Regions from separate parts of the Massilia sp. TWP1-3-3 genome, predicted to be linked through region 1. Evidence: riboswitches for the same ligand, from Rfam matches in the RefSeq annotation. Region 1 holds a riboswitch; the other holds the start of a gene.

Region 1 (7,851 bases):
CGCCAGCATCAGCACGCTGTAAGGCGTCAATACGCCCCGATTCAAATTAATTTCCCTCGCTCACTAACAACGATATACTCCCCGCTTGCATTTATTTTTGGGGTATATCTTGTTGAAATCCATCGCATTGCCCATCGCCTTGCTAAGCGTCTTCGCTACCGCGAACGCCGATGAAGGCCAGTGGCAGCCACACCAGCTGCCGCAACTGAAAGCCGAATTGAAGCGCATCGGGATTACCATCCCGGCTGAAAAACTGGCTGACCTTTCCAAGCATCCGATGAGCGCCATCGTCTCCACCGGCGGTTGCTCGGCATCGTTCGTCTCCGGCGATGGCCTGGTCGTCACCAACCACCACTGCGGCTACGACGCCATCCAGCGCAACTCGACCCCCGCGAACAACCTGATCGCGAAAGGCTTTCTGGCCACCACGCGCGCGGCCGAACTGCCGGGCGGCCCAAACCTGCGCGTGTACGTGACCGACAAGCTGGAAAACGTCACCGACCGCGTGCTCAAGGGCTTGACCCCTGGTATGTCGGGCCGCGCGCGCTACGAAGAAGTCGCTTCGCGCGTGAAGGCCTTGATCGCCGAATGCGAGACTGACAAGGCTTACCGCTGCTCGGTGCCGAGCTTTCACCGCGGCCTTGAGTACTACCGCATCCGCCAGATGATGATCCGCGATGTGCGCCTGGTGTATGCGCCGTCCGACATGATTGGCGAATTTGGCGGCGACGTCGACAACTTCGAGTGGCCGCGCCAGACCGGCGACTTCTCCTTCCTGCGCGCCTACGTCGGCAAGGATGGCCGTCCGGCCGATCCGTCGCCCGACAATGTGCCGTTCAAATCAAAGGATTTCCTGGTCGTCTCGGCCGAAGGCTTGAAGGCCGGCGACCCGATCCTGCTGGCCGGCTACCCGGGCCGCACCAGCCGCTACAAGCTGCCCACCGAAATTCGCTTTGTGCGCGACGTCAGTTTTCCGGTGCGCGTGGCCGACATGCAGGCCGACCTTGAAGTGATCGCCGCGTCCAGCAAAGGCGGCAGCGAAGTACGCTACGCCAGCGTGGTTAAGAGCATCAACAACGTGCTCAAGAAAACCCAGGGCCTGCTTGACGGCTTCAAGCGCAAGGACATCGCCGCCATCAAGGACGCGCAAGACGCCGAGTTTCGTACCTGGATCGGCAAGCAGGGCGCAACGGGCGGCGTGTCGGGCACCATGCTGGCCGAACTCGATGCACTGATCGCCTCCGACATCACGCTGCAGAACGAAGAGTTCGGCGCGGCGGTGGCATCCAAAAGCGACTTGCTCAAGAGCGCCGCCACCCTGTACCGCCTGGCGCTGGAAAAGCAGAAACCCGACGCCAAGCGCGAGAGCGGCTACCAGGAACGCGACCTGTCGTTCATCAAGGCGCGCCTGGCACGCCTGGAGCAGTCGTATGATGCGCGGGTTGACGAGGCGCGCTTTGGCGCGTCGCTGGCCCGCTACGCCAAGCTGCCTTCCAACATGCATCCGCAAGGCGTGGATTCCTTGCTGCCTGCACCGGGCGCGGTTGCCGCTTTGTACAAGCAGTCGGAATTGGGCGACACCGCCAAGCGCCTGGCGTGGATGAACAAGGATGCCGATGCCTTCGTCAAGTCGGACGACGCGTTCATCAAGCTGGCCGTCAAGCTGCATGAAGCGAACATGGCGCTGGAAGACCGGCGCAAGGAAATCGACGGCAACATGGAACGCGTGGTGCCGCAATACATGTTGGCGCTGATCGCCTACAAAAAGACGCAGGGCAAACCGGTGTACCCGGATGCCAATTCGACGCTGCGCGTGACGTTCGGCACCGTGTCGCCTTACTCGCCGCGCGACGGCCTGGTCAAGGGGCCGTTTTCGACCCTGGAAGGGATCGCCGAGAAGCACACCAACGTGCATCCTTTCATTGCACCGCAGCCGCTGCTCGACGCCGTCAAGCAAAAGCGCTACGGCGTGTTCAAGGATGCTGCGCTGGGGACGGTGCCGGTCAATTTCCTGTCGAGTGCCGATACCACGGGCGGCAATTCCGGTTCCGCCGTCATGAACAAGCGCGGCGAGCTGGTTGGCCTGAACTTCGATTCGACCTATGAGTCGATCACCAAGGACTGGTACTTCGACAGCGGCATCACGCGCGCCATTCATGTCGATATCCGGTACATGCTGTGGGTGATGAAGGAGATCGATCACGCCGACAACCTGCTCAAGGAAATGACGATCAAGTATCCGAAAAAGTAATTTCACGTCGCGAGGATGCTGCACAACGTAGGTCGGATAAGCGCAAGCGCAATCCGACATGAGCCGCCGACGGCCCGTGTCGGATTGCGCTTGCGCTTATCCGACCTACGACAAGCCATCGTGTAACAATTAGTTCAGTACCAGCTTCACCATTCAGAGCCGCCCGCGGCCCGTGTTGGAAGGCACGTGCGCTCGTCCGACCTGCAACAATTAGTTCAGTGCCAGCTTTCACCATTCAGTACAATAGCGCTCCATCCCTGCGCTCCTTCCCGAATGAATACCCCCATCGACCTGCTTGGCCTTTTTACCACCACGCCCCTCGAACTGATCTCCTTTGTCCTGTCGGTCATGACCGTGGTCCTGAACATCCGTCAGCTGCATTGGGCCTGGCTGTTCGCCATCGTCTCCTCGGCCACCTACGCCGTCGTCTTCTACGACGCAAGGCTGTACGGCGACATGGGCCTGCAGGGCGTGTTCATCGTTGTATCGGTATGGGGCTGGTACCAATGGCTGCATGGCGGCGCCGCGCGCGCGCCGCTGGCCGTAACAAGCTGCACGCCCAAAAGCCTGGTTTACTGCGCCATCGGCTGGGCAATCGGCTTTGCCATCCTGTCCGTCTTCCTCGCGCGTTACACCGACACCGACGTCCCCCACATCGACGGCTTTCTTACCGCCGGCAGTCTGGTTGGCCAGGTCCTGCTCTCGCGTAAAAAAGTGGAGAACTGGACCGTCTGGATCATCGTCGATATTTTGTACGTCGGCCTGTACGTCTACAAGGGCCTGGCGCTGACCGCCGTTCTGTACGCCCTGTTCGTGGTGCTGGCCGGCATAGGCCTGGTCGCCTGGCAGCGCGACGCCGCGCGCGAGCCGGTATGAGTGATGTAAAACGGGTCGCCATTTTGGGCGCGGAATCGTCCGGAAAATCGACTCTGGCCCATGCTCTGGCCTTTCAGTACAACACGCTGTGGGTGCCCGAATACCTGCGCGAGTTTGTCGACATCCACGCGCGCGTGCCTGACGAAAGCGACCAGTATGGCATCGCGCGCACGCAGATGGAACGCGAAGACGCCGCCTGCGCGAAAGCGTCGCGCTTTCTGTTTTGCGACACGACGCCCTTGATGACGGGCGTGTACAGCCGCTGGTATTGGGGGAGGGTGGATGCGCAGCTGGCGCTGCTCGAGCGCCGCCACGACTATGCATTCACGCTGGTGACGGCACTTGACAGCCCGTGGCAGGCCGACGGCCTGCAGCGCGAATCGGAGCAAGTGCGCCAGTGCGTGCATGCCCTGCTAATCGAGAATCTCCAGCAGCGCGCCATACCGTACCTGCTGGTGAGCGGCAGCCTGCACCAGAGGGTGCTCCAGGCCGGCCGCCTGATCAATCCCGCTTAAAAGTCGAACTGCGCCGACAGTCTTGCCGTGCGCGGCGCGCCCGGGAACAGGTAGCCGCCCAGTTCCGGGGTGGCGTCGCGCCAGTAGAACTTGTCGGTCACGTTGTCCACGTTCAGGCGAATCACCGTGGCCACGCCGCCGATGCGCGTGGCATACGCCGTCCCCAGGCCCAGTACATGGTAGCCGGGCACAAACACCGTGTTCGCCGCGTCAAAGGCTTTTTTGCCCGAATAGGTCCACACGCCATTGACCTTCAGTCCGGCCACCGACGGCACCGCATATTCCAGCACGGCTGCCGACTTGAAGGCCGCCACGTTGGCGGTGCGCTTGCCGTCGAAGGCCGCGTTGCCGGTGCCGTCGATCAGCATGTTGAGCGCGGTGAGCGACAGGCTGTATTTCAGCGCGCTGGTGGCGTTGCCCTGGGCGCCCAGTTCGAGCCCGCGGTGGGTCTGCGTACCGCCCCGTACGAAGTAATTGTCGGTGCTGGTGAATTCGTTGCCGCGCTTGATCTGGAACAGCGCGCCGGAAAGGGTCAGCATGCTGCTGACCACGCCCTTGGCGCCGATTTCAATTTGCCGCGAGCGGCTCGGCGCCAGTACGTCGGGGTAGTTCTTGGTGCCGAACTCCGCTTCACCGCCATGCTCCATGCCGTGCGCGACGGTGCCGTAGACCATCCAGTCCCGATTCGGGTTGTAGACCAGCGACAGGTTCGGCAGGTTAAAACTGGTGTCGACGTTGGCGTTGCGCTTGACCGCCACGTGGCGCAGGCCCGCATGCACCTTGAGCTGGGGCGTGAGCGTGAGCACATCCTGGACGATCAGCGAGCGCTCCACGTCGTGGTTGCGCTCCGTGACCGGCCCGGTGCCTGGGTTGCCCGGCGCCGGCGGCACGATCACGTTCTTGTAGATGTTGCTCGCACCAGCGTAGTCGTAGACATAGTCGCCGTAATAGTCGCTGCGCTCCATGTCGGCGTAGCCGAGCGTGAGTTCGTGCTGCACGCTGCCGCTGGCGAATTTGCCTTGCAACAGCGCCTGGCTGGCGAACGGATTTTTGCGCTCGTCCGCGCTCTGGTAATCGTAGACGTCGTAGTCGCCATTGGAGCAGTAGCCCGGATAGAAGCCTTTGCCTTCTTCGCTGCAGCCGTAGGGGAAGGCGGTGTAGTCGTCGCGCTTGAAGCTGTGGCGGTTGGCGGCCAGCGTGGCGCGCCAGGCGTCGCTGAACTTGTATTCGAAACGCAGGCCGACGTTGCTGGTGCGGGTGTCGACCGGCTTGGCCCACGGCTGGTCATTGAGCAGCATCGATGGCGAAACGTGCGACGGCAGTTCGGTGCCGCGAATGAGCTGGTAGCCAGGTGCCGTGAGCTGCGACTTGTGCTGGTAGTCCATGTCGAGCTGCACCAGCGCCTGCGGCGAAATCTGCCAGTCGAACGCGGCCGAGATAAACTGGCGCTGGCCGTCGGCGCCCTTGACGTAAGACTTCAGGTTTTCGGCGGCCGCGTTGAAGCGGTAGCCGAAGCGCTTGTCCGCAAAGCGCCCGCCCAGGTCCACGCTGCCGTAAGCGGTGCCGCGCTCGCGCAATTCCATCGTGGCCGAGCGCAGGGCGGTGTTGGTGGGGCGCTTGACGGCGTAGTTGACGATGCCGCCAGGGCCGGTTACGCCGGCCTGCAAGCCGGCGATGCCTTTGAGGACTTCGATGCGTTCCTTGTTTTCAAGCGGGATCTGGGCGTCGCCCGAGATGACCAGGCCATCCTTGCGGTAGCTCGAGGCGTTATCGAGCTTGAAGCCGCGGATCGAGAACATCTCGGCGTAGCCCACTGCATTATACGAATCGCTCACGCTCGCGTCGAAGCGCATGGCGTCGGTGGCATTGCGAATGCCCAGTTCCTGCATCTGCTCGCGGCCAATCGAGACCACCGAGGCCGGCGTTTGCATCAGCGACGTTTCGGAAAAGCCGGCCACGCTGGCGCGGTCGGTGGCGACAAATTTGCTGCCGGTGACGACCACTTCGGCCATGGCCTGGGTGCTGTCTTGCGCGTGCGCCGGCAAGGTGAACGCCTGGCAGATGGCCAGGGCGAGGAGGGTTTGCTTCAAGTTTGGCGATGACATAATGGCTCTTGTTACGCACCGGGCGTGCCGGTGCCGTGCTTAAAAAAAGAGCTGGAATGACGCGCGTGGGGGAAGGACAAAGGAGGGACGACTTGCAACCTTGCGCTTTCCTTCGCTGGCATTATCCAGATCAGGTACGGAGGGTATCTCTCACCCGGAACGTGCGTTCCAGGACCCCTAGCGAATCGTGATTTTATCACATGCCGTGTTTGCCAGCTGTCGATGCATGGCATGCCTGTGCAGAACGGTCCTTACCACGGCTGTCCCGGCTCATCGGCCGGTGTGCGGCTCCAGTGCTCTTCGTCCTTGAAGCGGGTAAGCAGGAAGTCGACGAAGACACGCATCTTGGGCGCGACAAATTTGCTCGGCAAAAAAATCGCATGAATGCTGTTTCCGAACGTGCCTTCGATGCTGTACTCGGGCAGAAGGACGTTGAGATGGCCGGCGCGCAGGTCGTCGGCGATGGCGAAGGTCGGCAGCAAGCCGATGCCGATACCGTCAAGCACCGCCCGGCGCAGCGATTCGCTGCTGTTGACGGCAAACCGTCCCGTGACCTTCACGTCGCTGACCTGGCCATCGCGCGCGAAACGCCAGATGGCGTCGCGCGCCAGGCCATTGACCATGCAGTTGTGCGAGGCCAGATCCGCAAGGGTGGCAACGGACGCATGGCTGGCCAGGTACGCTGGCGAAGCGCACACCACATAGGCAATTGGCGCCAGGCACCGCGCGACAAAACTGTCAATCGGCGTGCTGGTAAGCCGGATAGCGACGTCGAAGCCCTCTTCAACGATATCGACATAGCGGTCGCTGAGCGTGAGCGCGACACTGATATCCGGATACAGGTTCAGGAACTGCCCGATCAGCCGGCTCAGGTGCAAATTGCCGAAGGCGACCGAGGTCGTGACCCGCAAGTGCCCGCGCGGCGTGGCCTGCATGCCTTCGACCGAGCCGCGCAGGGCGGCCGTTTCTTCAACAATGCGCAAGCCATGCTGGTACGCCAATTGGCCCACTTCGGTAAGCGCCAAGCGGCGCGTGGTGCGGTTGAGCAGTTTGGCGCCCAGCGTATTTTCCAGCCGGCGCACCTGCTTGCTCACGGTCGACTTGGTGGAGCCGCTCGCGCGCGCCGCTTCCGAGAAGCTTTTCAGTTCCACGACTTTGACGAAGACGAACAGATCAGCCAGATTGTCGGACAGGGATTCCATTGTTTCTCCGGAAGACACAGTGATGTGCAATTTCACCGTATTGTATTGCCTGCTGATGTTATCTATGCTGAATTCTTCGACAACGTCATCAACCAGGAGATATGCATGACAACCCTTACCGCAATTTGTTCCCCCGCTTCGAACGAGCAGGCCAATGATGAAAAGCGCATCAGCCTGCTTTTTCGCTACGCCTTCGGCGTCACCCTTGCAGTGCTGGCGCTCATTGGCGCATTGCTGGTCGTGGCTTGATTGCTAGAGACTCATTTCCAGCACCTTGCGGCTGACCGCGAGCGTCACGTCGCGATGCTCGCCCAGCTTGACCATGCGGTGCTTTTCCAGCACCCCCAGCACCGCATCGATCTCCTTTGCGCCCAGCTGATAGTCGCTCAAGCGCGTCTTGACGCCCATCTGGTTGAAGAACGCCTCCATCTTGACGATCGCCGCCTCGATGCGGGTGTCTTCGTCGCCGCCCTTGAGGTCCCATACGCGCTCGGCGAACTGCAGCAGCTTGGCGCGCTTGGCGTCCTTGCGGGTGCGCAGCATGCTCGGCAGGATGACGGCCAGCGTCTGCGCATGATCGAGGTGATACAGCGCCGTGAGTTCATGGCCGATCATGTGGGTCGACCAGTCCTGCGGCACGCCGGCACCGATCAGGCCATTCAAGGCCAGCGTCGCGCACCACATCACGTTGGCGCGCACGTCATAGTCGTCGGGATGGGCCAGTGCCTGCGGTCCTTCTTCGATCAGCGTGAGCAGCAGTCCTTCGGCAAACCGGTCCTGCACCTTGGCGCCGACCGGGTAGGTCATGTACTGCTCCATGACGTGGGCAAAGGCGTCGACCACGCCGTTGCCGACCTGGCGCACGGGCAGCGAAAACGTCTTGGATGGGTCGAGGATGGCGA
Region 2 (7,851 bases), on a different contig from region 1:
TCGCTGCGCAAGTTGCGCGGAACGTCCGTCAGCGCTTTGAGTTCGCCCATCCAGGCTTCGGCCGCTTCATCGATCAGCGCGCTGTCGGCAATAGGATACGGCTGCAGCATGATTGAGCCAGAATCTGTATCAAGTTGCTTGCCCGCCAACGGGGCGATGGTTTGCCACAACGCTTCGGTGACGAACGGCATCAGCGGATGCGTCAGTCGCAGCGCCACTTCCAGCACGCGCAGCAGCGTGTTGCGGGTGGCTTGCTGCTGCGCCGGCGTTCCCTGCGAGACCTGGACCTTGGACACTTCCAGGTACCAGTCGCAATACTCGGTCCAGACAAACTTGTAGATGGCCGCGGCGATATTGTCGAAGCGGTAATCCGCGAAGCCTTTCGCCACCTCCAGTTCAACCCGCTGCAGCATCGACAGGATCCAGCGGTCGGCCAGCGACAAGGCCGCGTCGTTCGGCGTGCAATCGTGGCCTTCGGTATTCATCAGCACGAACTTGGTCGCATTCCACATCTTATTGCAAAAGTTGCGGTTGCCTTCGCAGCGGCCCAGGTCGAAGTTGATGTTGCGGCCAAGCGAAGCGTAGCTGGCCATCGTGAAGCGCACGGCGTCGGTGCCATACGGCGCGATGCCCGCCGGGAATTCCTTGCGCGTAGCCTTGGCGATTTTTTCCGCGTCGCGCGGGTTCATCAGGCCGGTGGTGCGCTTGGCCACCAGCGACTCAAGATCGATGCCGTCGATCAAATCGATCGGGTCCAGCGTGTTGCCTTTCGACTTGGACATTTTCTGGCCGCTCGCGTCGCGCACCAAGCCGTGCACATACACGGTTTCAAACGGCACCTTGCCGGTGAAGTGGGCGGTCATCATGACCATGCGCGCGACCCAGAAAAAGATGATGTCAAAGCCCGTCACCAGCACGGAAGAGGGCAGGAACATCTTCATGTCCGGCGTTTCCTCTGGCCAGCCCATGGTCGAGAACGGCACCAGCGCGGACGAGAACCAGGTGTCGAGCACGTCGTCGTCGCGCCGCAGCGGCGCCGTCACGCCGGCGGCGAGCGCCTTGGCGGTGGCTTCGGCCTCGGTCTTGGCCACGAAAATATTGCCGGCGTCGTCGTACCAAGCCGGGATCTGGTGGCCCCACCACAGTTGGCGCGAGATGCACCAGTCCTGGATGTTGTTGAGCCACTGGTTGTAGGTCGTGCTCCAGTTTTCCGGAATAAACTTGACTTCACCATTCGCCACTTTTTCCAGCGCCACTTCGGCAATCGACTTGCCCGGAAAGAAAGTGCCTTCCGGCGCAGGTTTGCTCATTGCCACGAACCACTGGTCGGTCAGCATCGGTTCGATGACCACGCCAGTGCGGTCGCCCCGCGGCACCATCAGCTTGTGCGGCTTGACCTCGACCAGGAAACCCTGGGCGTCGAGGTCGGCCACGATTTGCTTGCGCGCGGCGAAGCGGTCCATGCCGCGATAGGCGGCGGGAGCGGCATCGCTGATCCTGGCGTCGAGCGTGAGCACTTCGATCATCGGCAGCTTGTTGCGCTGGCCGACCTGGTAATCGTTGAAATCATGGGCCGGGGTAATCTTGACGCAGCCGGTGCCGAATGCCTTGTCGGCGTATTCGTCGGCGATCAGGGGGATTTCGCGGTCCGATAACGGCAACTTGAGCATCTTGCCGACCATCGCGCTGTAGCGCTCGTCGGTCGGGTCGACCGCCACGGCAACGTCGCCGAGCATGGTTTCAGGGCGCGTGGTGGCCACCGTGATGGCGCCGCTGCCGTCGGCCAGCGGGTAGCGGATGTACCACATGAAGCCGTCTTCTTCTTCCGACACCACTTCCAGGTCCGACACGGCGGTGCCCAGTTTCGGGTCCCAATTGACCAGGCGCTTGCCGCGGTAAATCAAGCCTTGTTCGAACAGGCGCACGAAGACATCGGTGACAACCTTCGAGCGTGGCTCATCCATCGTAAAATATTCGCGCGCCCAGTCGGGGGAGGTGCCCATGCGGCGCATCTGGCCGGTAATGATGTTGCCCGATTTCTCCTTCCACTCCCACACTTTCTCGACGAATTTCTCGCGGCCGAGGTCATGGCGGGAGATTTTCTGCGCATCGAGCTGGCGTTCGACGACGATCTGGGTGGCGATGCCCGCATGGTCGGTGCCCGGAATCCACGCGGTATTAAAGCCGCGCATACGGTAGTAGCGGGTCAGGCCATCCATGATGGTCTGGTTGAAGGCGTGGCCCATGTGCAAGGTGCCGGTGACGTTCGGCGGCGGCAACTGGATCGAGAAGGATGGCTTGGCAGCATCTTGGGTGGCGGCAAAGTAACCGCGCTGTTCCCACTCGGTGCGCCAGAACTGTTCAATGTCGGCTGGCTCGAAAGACTTGGCTAATTCCATGGTTTTATCGTGTAATTTTTGCGAAAGGAACCATTATAGTAGGACTGCCATCGGGCAACGCTGCAGCGCAAAAAAAAGTCCCCCAAAGCGGCCCGTACGCTTGCCTCCACCCTGTTTCCTCTGTTGCCAGTACACCAGGGTCAGACCACTTTTGCCGTTTTGCAAAAGTGGTCTGACCCTGGTGTACAGGCAACGAGCTTCCCTGGGGAAAGGCAGGGATGTGGGAATTTCTATATTGCCATGGATGCATGCGGTTATAATGCATTCCGCTGCCGCAAGGTGGCACACACGCTAGGGGTCCTGCAAGTCGCAATGTTGCGATGCGCGGGTGAGAAACACCCTCTGAACCTGATCTGGATAATGCCAGCGAAGGGAAGCTTGTGAGCGGCACGCTTGCCTTCCAGGGACGCGTGCCGCTCCTGTCTTCTTTTGCTGGCTCCTGCAAGCAAAAGGAGCCACATGAATGCCCCACTGAAGTTCGATTCCGCCACCGCCGTGGTGGACCAGGCCGCCATCACGCCGCTGCCCAATTCCCGCAAGATCTATGTCGAAGGCAGCCGGCCCGATATCCGCGTGCCGATGCGCGCCGTCAGCCAGGCCGATACGGCCGCCTCGTTCGGCGCCGAGCCCAATCCGCCCGTCTACCTGTACGACACCTCCGGCCCCTACTCGGACCCGCGCGCGGCGATCGATATCCGCTCGGGCCTGGCCGCGCCGCGCCTGCCTTGGATCGTCGAGCGCGGCGACACCGTTCAGCTCGACGGCCCCAGCTCGGCCTACGGGCGCGCCCGCCTGCAAGACGCCGAGCTGGCCAAGCTGCGCTTTCACCTGCACCGCACGCCGCGCCGCGCCAAGGCCGGCGCCAACGTCACCCAGATGCACTATGCGCGGCGCGGCATCGTCACGCCCGAAATGGAGTTCGTCGCGATCCGCGAAAACCTGCGGCGCCAGGAGTACCTGATCGAACTCGAAGCGTCCGGCCCGATGGGCAAGCGCACCGCCGCGCTGATGGGCCGCCAGCACCCGGGCCAGTCGTTCGGCGCCAGCATTCCAGATCTGATCACGCCCGAATTCGTGCGCGAGGAAATCGCGCGCGGCCGCGCCATCATCCCGGCCAACATCAACCACCCGGAAAGCGAGCCGATGATCATCGGGCGCAATTTCCTGGTCAAGATCAATGCCAATATCGGCAATTCGGCGGTGACGTCGTCGATCGGCGAGGAAGTGGAAAAAATGACCTGGGCCATCCGCTGGGGCGCCGACAATGTGATGGACCTGTCCACCGGCAAGCACATCCACGAAACGCGCGAATGGATCATCCGCAACAGCCCGGTCCCGATCGGCACGGTGCCCATTTACCAGGCGCTGGAAAAGGTCAACGGCAAGGCCGAAGACCTGACCTGGGAGATTTTCCGCGACACCCTGATCGAACAGGCCGAGCAGGGCGTCGATTACTTCACCATCCACGCCGGCGTGCTGCTGCGCTTCGTGCCGATGACGGCCAAGCGCCTGACCGGCATCGTCTCGCGCGGCGGCTCGATCATGGCCAAGTGGTGCCTGGCGCACCATAAGGAATCCTTTTTGTACACCCACTTCGAGGATATCTGCGAAATCATGAAGGCCTACGACGTCGCCTTCAGCTTGGGCGACGGGCTGCGCCCCGGTTCCATCTACGACGCCAACGATGAAGCCCAGCTGGCCGAACTGAAAACCCTGGGCGAACTGACCCAGGTCGCCTGGAAGCACGAAGTGCAGGTCATGATCGAAGGCCCCGGCCACGTGCCGATGCAGCTCATTAAAGAAAACATGGACCTGCAGCTCGAGCAGTGCGGCGAGGCGCCGTTCTACACGCTCGGCCCCCTGACAACCGATATCGCGCCCGGGTACGACCACATCACCTCGGGCATCGGCGCGGCGCAAATCGGCTGGTACGGTACCGCCATGCTGTGCTACGTGACGCCCAAGGAGCATCTGGGCCTGCCCAACAAGCAGGACGTCAAGGACGGCATCATCACCTACAAGATCGCGGCCCATGCGGCCGACCTGGCCAAGGGCCATCCGGGCGCGCAAATCCGCGACAACGCGCTGTCCAAGGCGCGCTTTGAATTTCGCTGGGACGACCAGTTCAACCTGGGCCTGGACCCGGACAAGGCGCGCGAATTTCACGACGAGACGCTGCCCAAGGATTCGGCCAAGGTGGCGCACTTTTGCTCGATGTGCGGCCCGCATTTCTGCTCGATGAAGATCACCCAGGAAGTGCGCGAATACGCCGCCGCCTTTGGCGTGAGCGAGGTCGACGCGCTCAAGCAGGGCATGGCAGTCAAAGCCATCGAGTTCGTGAAAAACGGCGCGCAACTGTACCGCAAGGCGTAACCATGATCGATATCGAAGTAAACGGCGAACCCAAAACCGTGGCCACCTGGATGACGCTGCAGGAACTGATCGAGCACCTCGCCGTGCCCAACCAGGCCGTGGCGCTGGCGGTCAACCGCAACGTGGTGCCGCGCCAGCTGTGGAAAATGCGGGTGCTGCTCGCGCAAGACAAAATTGACATCGTGCGCGCCATTGGCGGCGGCTGAAACCCATGGAGACAATCATGAAACAAGACGACATGCTGACCATCGCCGGCAATGCTTACCGATCGCGCCTGCTGGTGGGCAGCGGCAAATACCGCGACCTGGCGCAAACGCGCGCGGCCACCGACGCGGCCGGCGCCGAGATCGTGACGGTGGCGATCCGGCGCATGAACATCGGCCAGGACGTGAACGCGCCCAGCCTGCTCGACGTGCTGCCGCCCGACCAGTACACCATCCTGCCCAACACCGCCGGCTGCTACAACGCCAAGGATGCGGTCTATACGCTGCAAATGGCGCGCGAACTGCTCGGCGGGCGCAAACTGGTCAAGCTGGAAGTGCTGGGCGACGAAAAAACGCTGTTTCCGCACATGCCAGAAACGCTGCTGGCGGCCGAAACGCTGGTGCGCGACGGCTTTGACGTCATGGTCTACTGCAGCGACGACCCGATCCAGGCGCGCATCCTGGAAGGCATCGGCTGCGTGGCGATCATGCCGCTCGCGTCCCTGATCGGTTCGGGCATGGGCATCCTCAATCCGTGGAATTTGTCGCTGATTATCGAGCAGGCCAAGGTCCCGGTGCTGGTCGACGCCGGCGTGGGCACCGCGTCCGACGCGGCCATCGCCATGGAACTGGGGTGCGACGGGGTGCTGATGAATAGCGCCATCGCGCTCGCGCACGACCCGGTGCGCATGGCCGGCGCCATGCGCCTGGCGGTGCAGGGCGGGCGTGAAGCGTTTCTAGCCGGGCGCATGCCGCGCCGCTTTGCCGCTTCGCCCTCGTCGCCCGTGGCCGGGCGCATGACGTGACGAGCGGGGGCACCTGCGTTTCGGTGCTGGTCTTTTCCGGCCTCGATCCTTCGGGCGGGGCCGGCATGGCGGCCGACCTGGCCGCCATCGCCGCGCACGGCGTGCACGCGCTGCCCATCATCACGGCGCTCACGGTGCAGGACCAGAACCGTGTGTATGGCGTCGAGCCGGTCGACAGCGCCATGCTGGTGCGCCAGGCCGACGCGTTGACCGGCGCGCTGCGCATCGACGCCGTCAAGATCGGCATCCCGGGCAGCGGCGCCAACGCTGAAGTCATCGCCCGCATCATCGCCCGCCTGCGTGAAAAGAACCCGCGCCTGCCCGTGGTGCTCGACCCGGTGCTGGCCAGCGGCCATGGCGACGCGCTCGCCGTGGGCGACGCGCGCGCCGCGCTGGCGCCGCTGCTGGCGCTGGCCACGCTGGTCGTGCCCAATCTGGCCGAGGCCGCGGCGCTTGACTGTTCGCCGTGCCCGCACGTGCTGGTCACCGGCGGCCACGGCGACGGCCCGTTCGTGATCAACCGCTATCTGGGCGCGGGCCACGGTCACCACGATCGACTCTGGCGCTGGCCGCGCCTGCCCGGCCAGTTTCACGGCAGCGGCTGCACGCTGGCCGCCGCCATCGCGGCCCGGCTGGCGCTGGGCGACGACATCGGCGCCGCGCTCGGCGCCGCCCAGGCCTTTGTGCACGCCACGCTGGCCGGGGCCTACAGCATCGGCCCCGGCCAGCGCATCCCGCGCCGCATCCAATCCTGGACCCCAAGCTTGGACCCTGAACCCGGAATCGATCGATGGTAAATACTATGCAAGGCCTGTACCTGGTCACCCCCAACTGGGACGACACCGCAAAACTGCTGGCCTGTACCGAACGCGCGCTGGCCGCCGGCGCCGCCCTGGTCCAGTACCGCCACAAGCACGCCGGCGCCGAACTGCTGCGCCAGCAGGGCGCCGCCTTGCTGGCGCTGTGCCGCCGCTACCGCCGCCCGCTGGTCATCAACGACCATGTGGCGCTGTGCCTGACGCTCGACGCCGATGGCGTGCACGTGGGCGGCACCGATGTGTCGGTGGCCGAGGCCCGCGCCGCGCTGGGGCCGGAAAAAATCGTCGGCGCTTCCTGCTACGGCGACCTGGCGCTGGCGCGCGAAGCCGAACGGGCCGGCGCCAGCTACGCCGCCTTCGGCGGCTTTTACCCGTCCACCGTCAAGCAGTACAGCGTCAGCACCGAGCCCGACATCGTGCTGCACGCGCGCGCCACACTGGCCGTGCCGGTGGTGGTCATCGGCGGCATGACGAGCGCCAACGCCGCCCCGCTGGTCGAGCGCGGCGCGGCCCTGGTCGCGGCCATTACCAGTGTCTACATGGCCGACGATCCGGGGGCGGCCGTGCGCGCTTTCGACGCACTGTTCGCGCGCGCTGGACACAGGGCAACAATATAGGGCAAACTTCTGGCTCACCAACACGATGTAATCGAGGAAATCTTGCCCATGAGCGCCGCTCCCGCCGTCAAACGCCGCATCCTCGTCGTCGATGACGATCCGCTCCTGCTCACTTTCCTGACCGAAGTCATCGGCTACGCCGGCTACGACACCGTCACCGCCTCGTGCGCCGAGGAAGCACTGGCCGTCATCGCCACGGGCGAGCCCGACCTGGCCTTGCTCGACATCACCATGCCCGGCATGAGCGGCCTGGAGCTGGCGGCAAGGCTGAAGGCAGACACCAGCGTGCCGTTCATGTTTCTCTCGGCCGTGGACGACAGCGAGTCGGCGCGCCAGGCGGCGGCGCACGGCGCGGTCGGCTACCTGGTCAAGCCGGTTGACGCGGCGCGCCTGATGCCCGCTTTCGAAGCAGGCCTGGCGCGCGCCGACGATATCCGCCAGCTGCGCCGCACCGAAGTGAACCTGAATGCGGCGCTGGTCGCCGGGCGCGAAACCAGCGTGGCGGTGGGCCTGTTGATGGGCAAGTTTCAGACCGACCGCAACACCGCCTTCGAGGTGCTGCGCGACCATGCCCGTTCGAGCCGGCGCAAGATTAATGAAGTGGCCGACCAGTTGCTGGCGGCCGAGGAGACGCT

The links. A riboswitch is a leader RNA that binds a small molecule or an ion and turns the genes downstream of it on or off. The one in region 1 is predicted to bind thiamine pyrophosphate.
Region 2: another riboswitch for thiamine pyrophosphate. It lies ahead of thiC (phosphomethylpyrimidine synthase ThiC); the one in region 1 lies ahead of ACP7D4_RS17065 (TonB-dependent siderophore receptor).

The regions. Positions count from the first base shown of each region.
Region 1 covers NZ_JAFCWX010000017.1:32,634-40,484, forward strand. The annotation lists gene ACP7D4_RS17045 (hypothetical protein) at 1-50, shown strand, start outside; gene ACP7D4_RS17050 (S46 family peptidase) at 110-2,251, shown strand; gene pnuC (nicotinamide riboside transporter PnuC) at 2,525-3,127, shown strand; gene ACP7D4_RS17060 (AAA family ATPase) at 3,124-3,642, shown strand; gene ACP7D4_RS17065 (TonB-dependent siderophore receptor) at 3,639-5,747, opposite strand; TPP riboswitch at 5,838-5,936, opposite strand; gene ACP7D4_RS17070 (LysR family transcriptional regulator) at 5,999-6,949, opposite strand; gene ACP7D4_RS17075 (hypothetical protein) at 6,974-7,198, shown strand; gene ACP7D4_RS17080 (iron-containing alcohol dehydrogenase) at 7,202-7,851, opposite strand, start outside.
Region 2 covers NZ_JAFCWX010000014.1:33,511-41,361, reverse strand. The annotation lists gene ACP7D4_RS15515 (valine--tRNA ligase) at 1-2,399, opposite strand, end outside; TPP riboswitch at 2,683-2,791, shown strand; gene thiC (phosphomethylpyrimidine synthase ThiC) at 2,859-4,772, shown strand; gene thiS (sulfur carrier protein ThiS) at 4,775-4,978, shown strand; gene ACP7D4_RS15500 (thiazole synthase) at 4,996-5,781, shown strand; gene thiD (bifunctional hydroxymethylpyrimidine kinase/phosphomethylpyrimidine kinase) at 5,778-6,578, shown strand; gene thiE (thiamine phosphate synthase) at 6,584-7,216, shown strand; gene ACP7D4_RS15485 (ANTAR domain-containing response regulator) at 7,265-7,851, shown strand, end outside.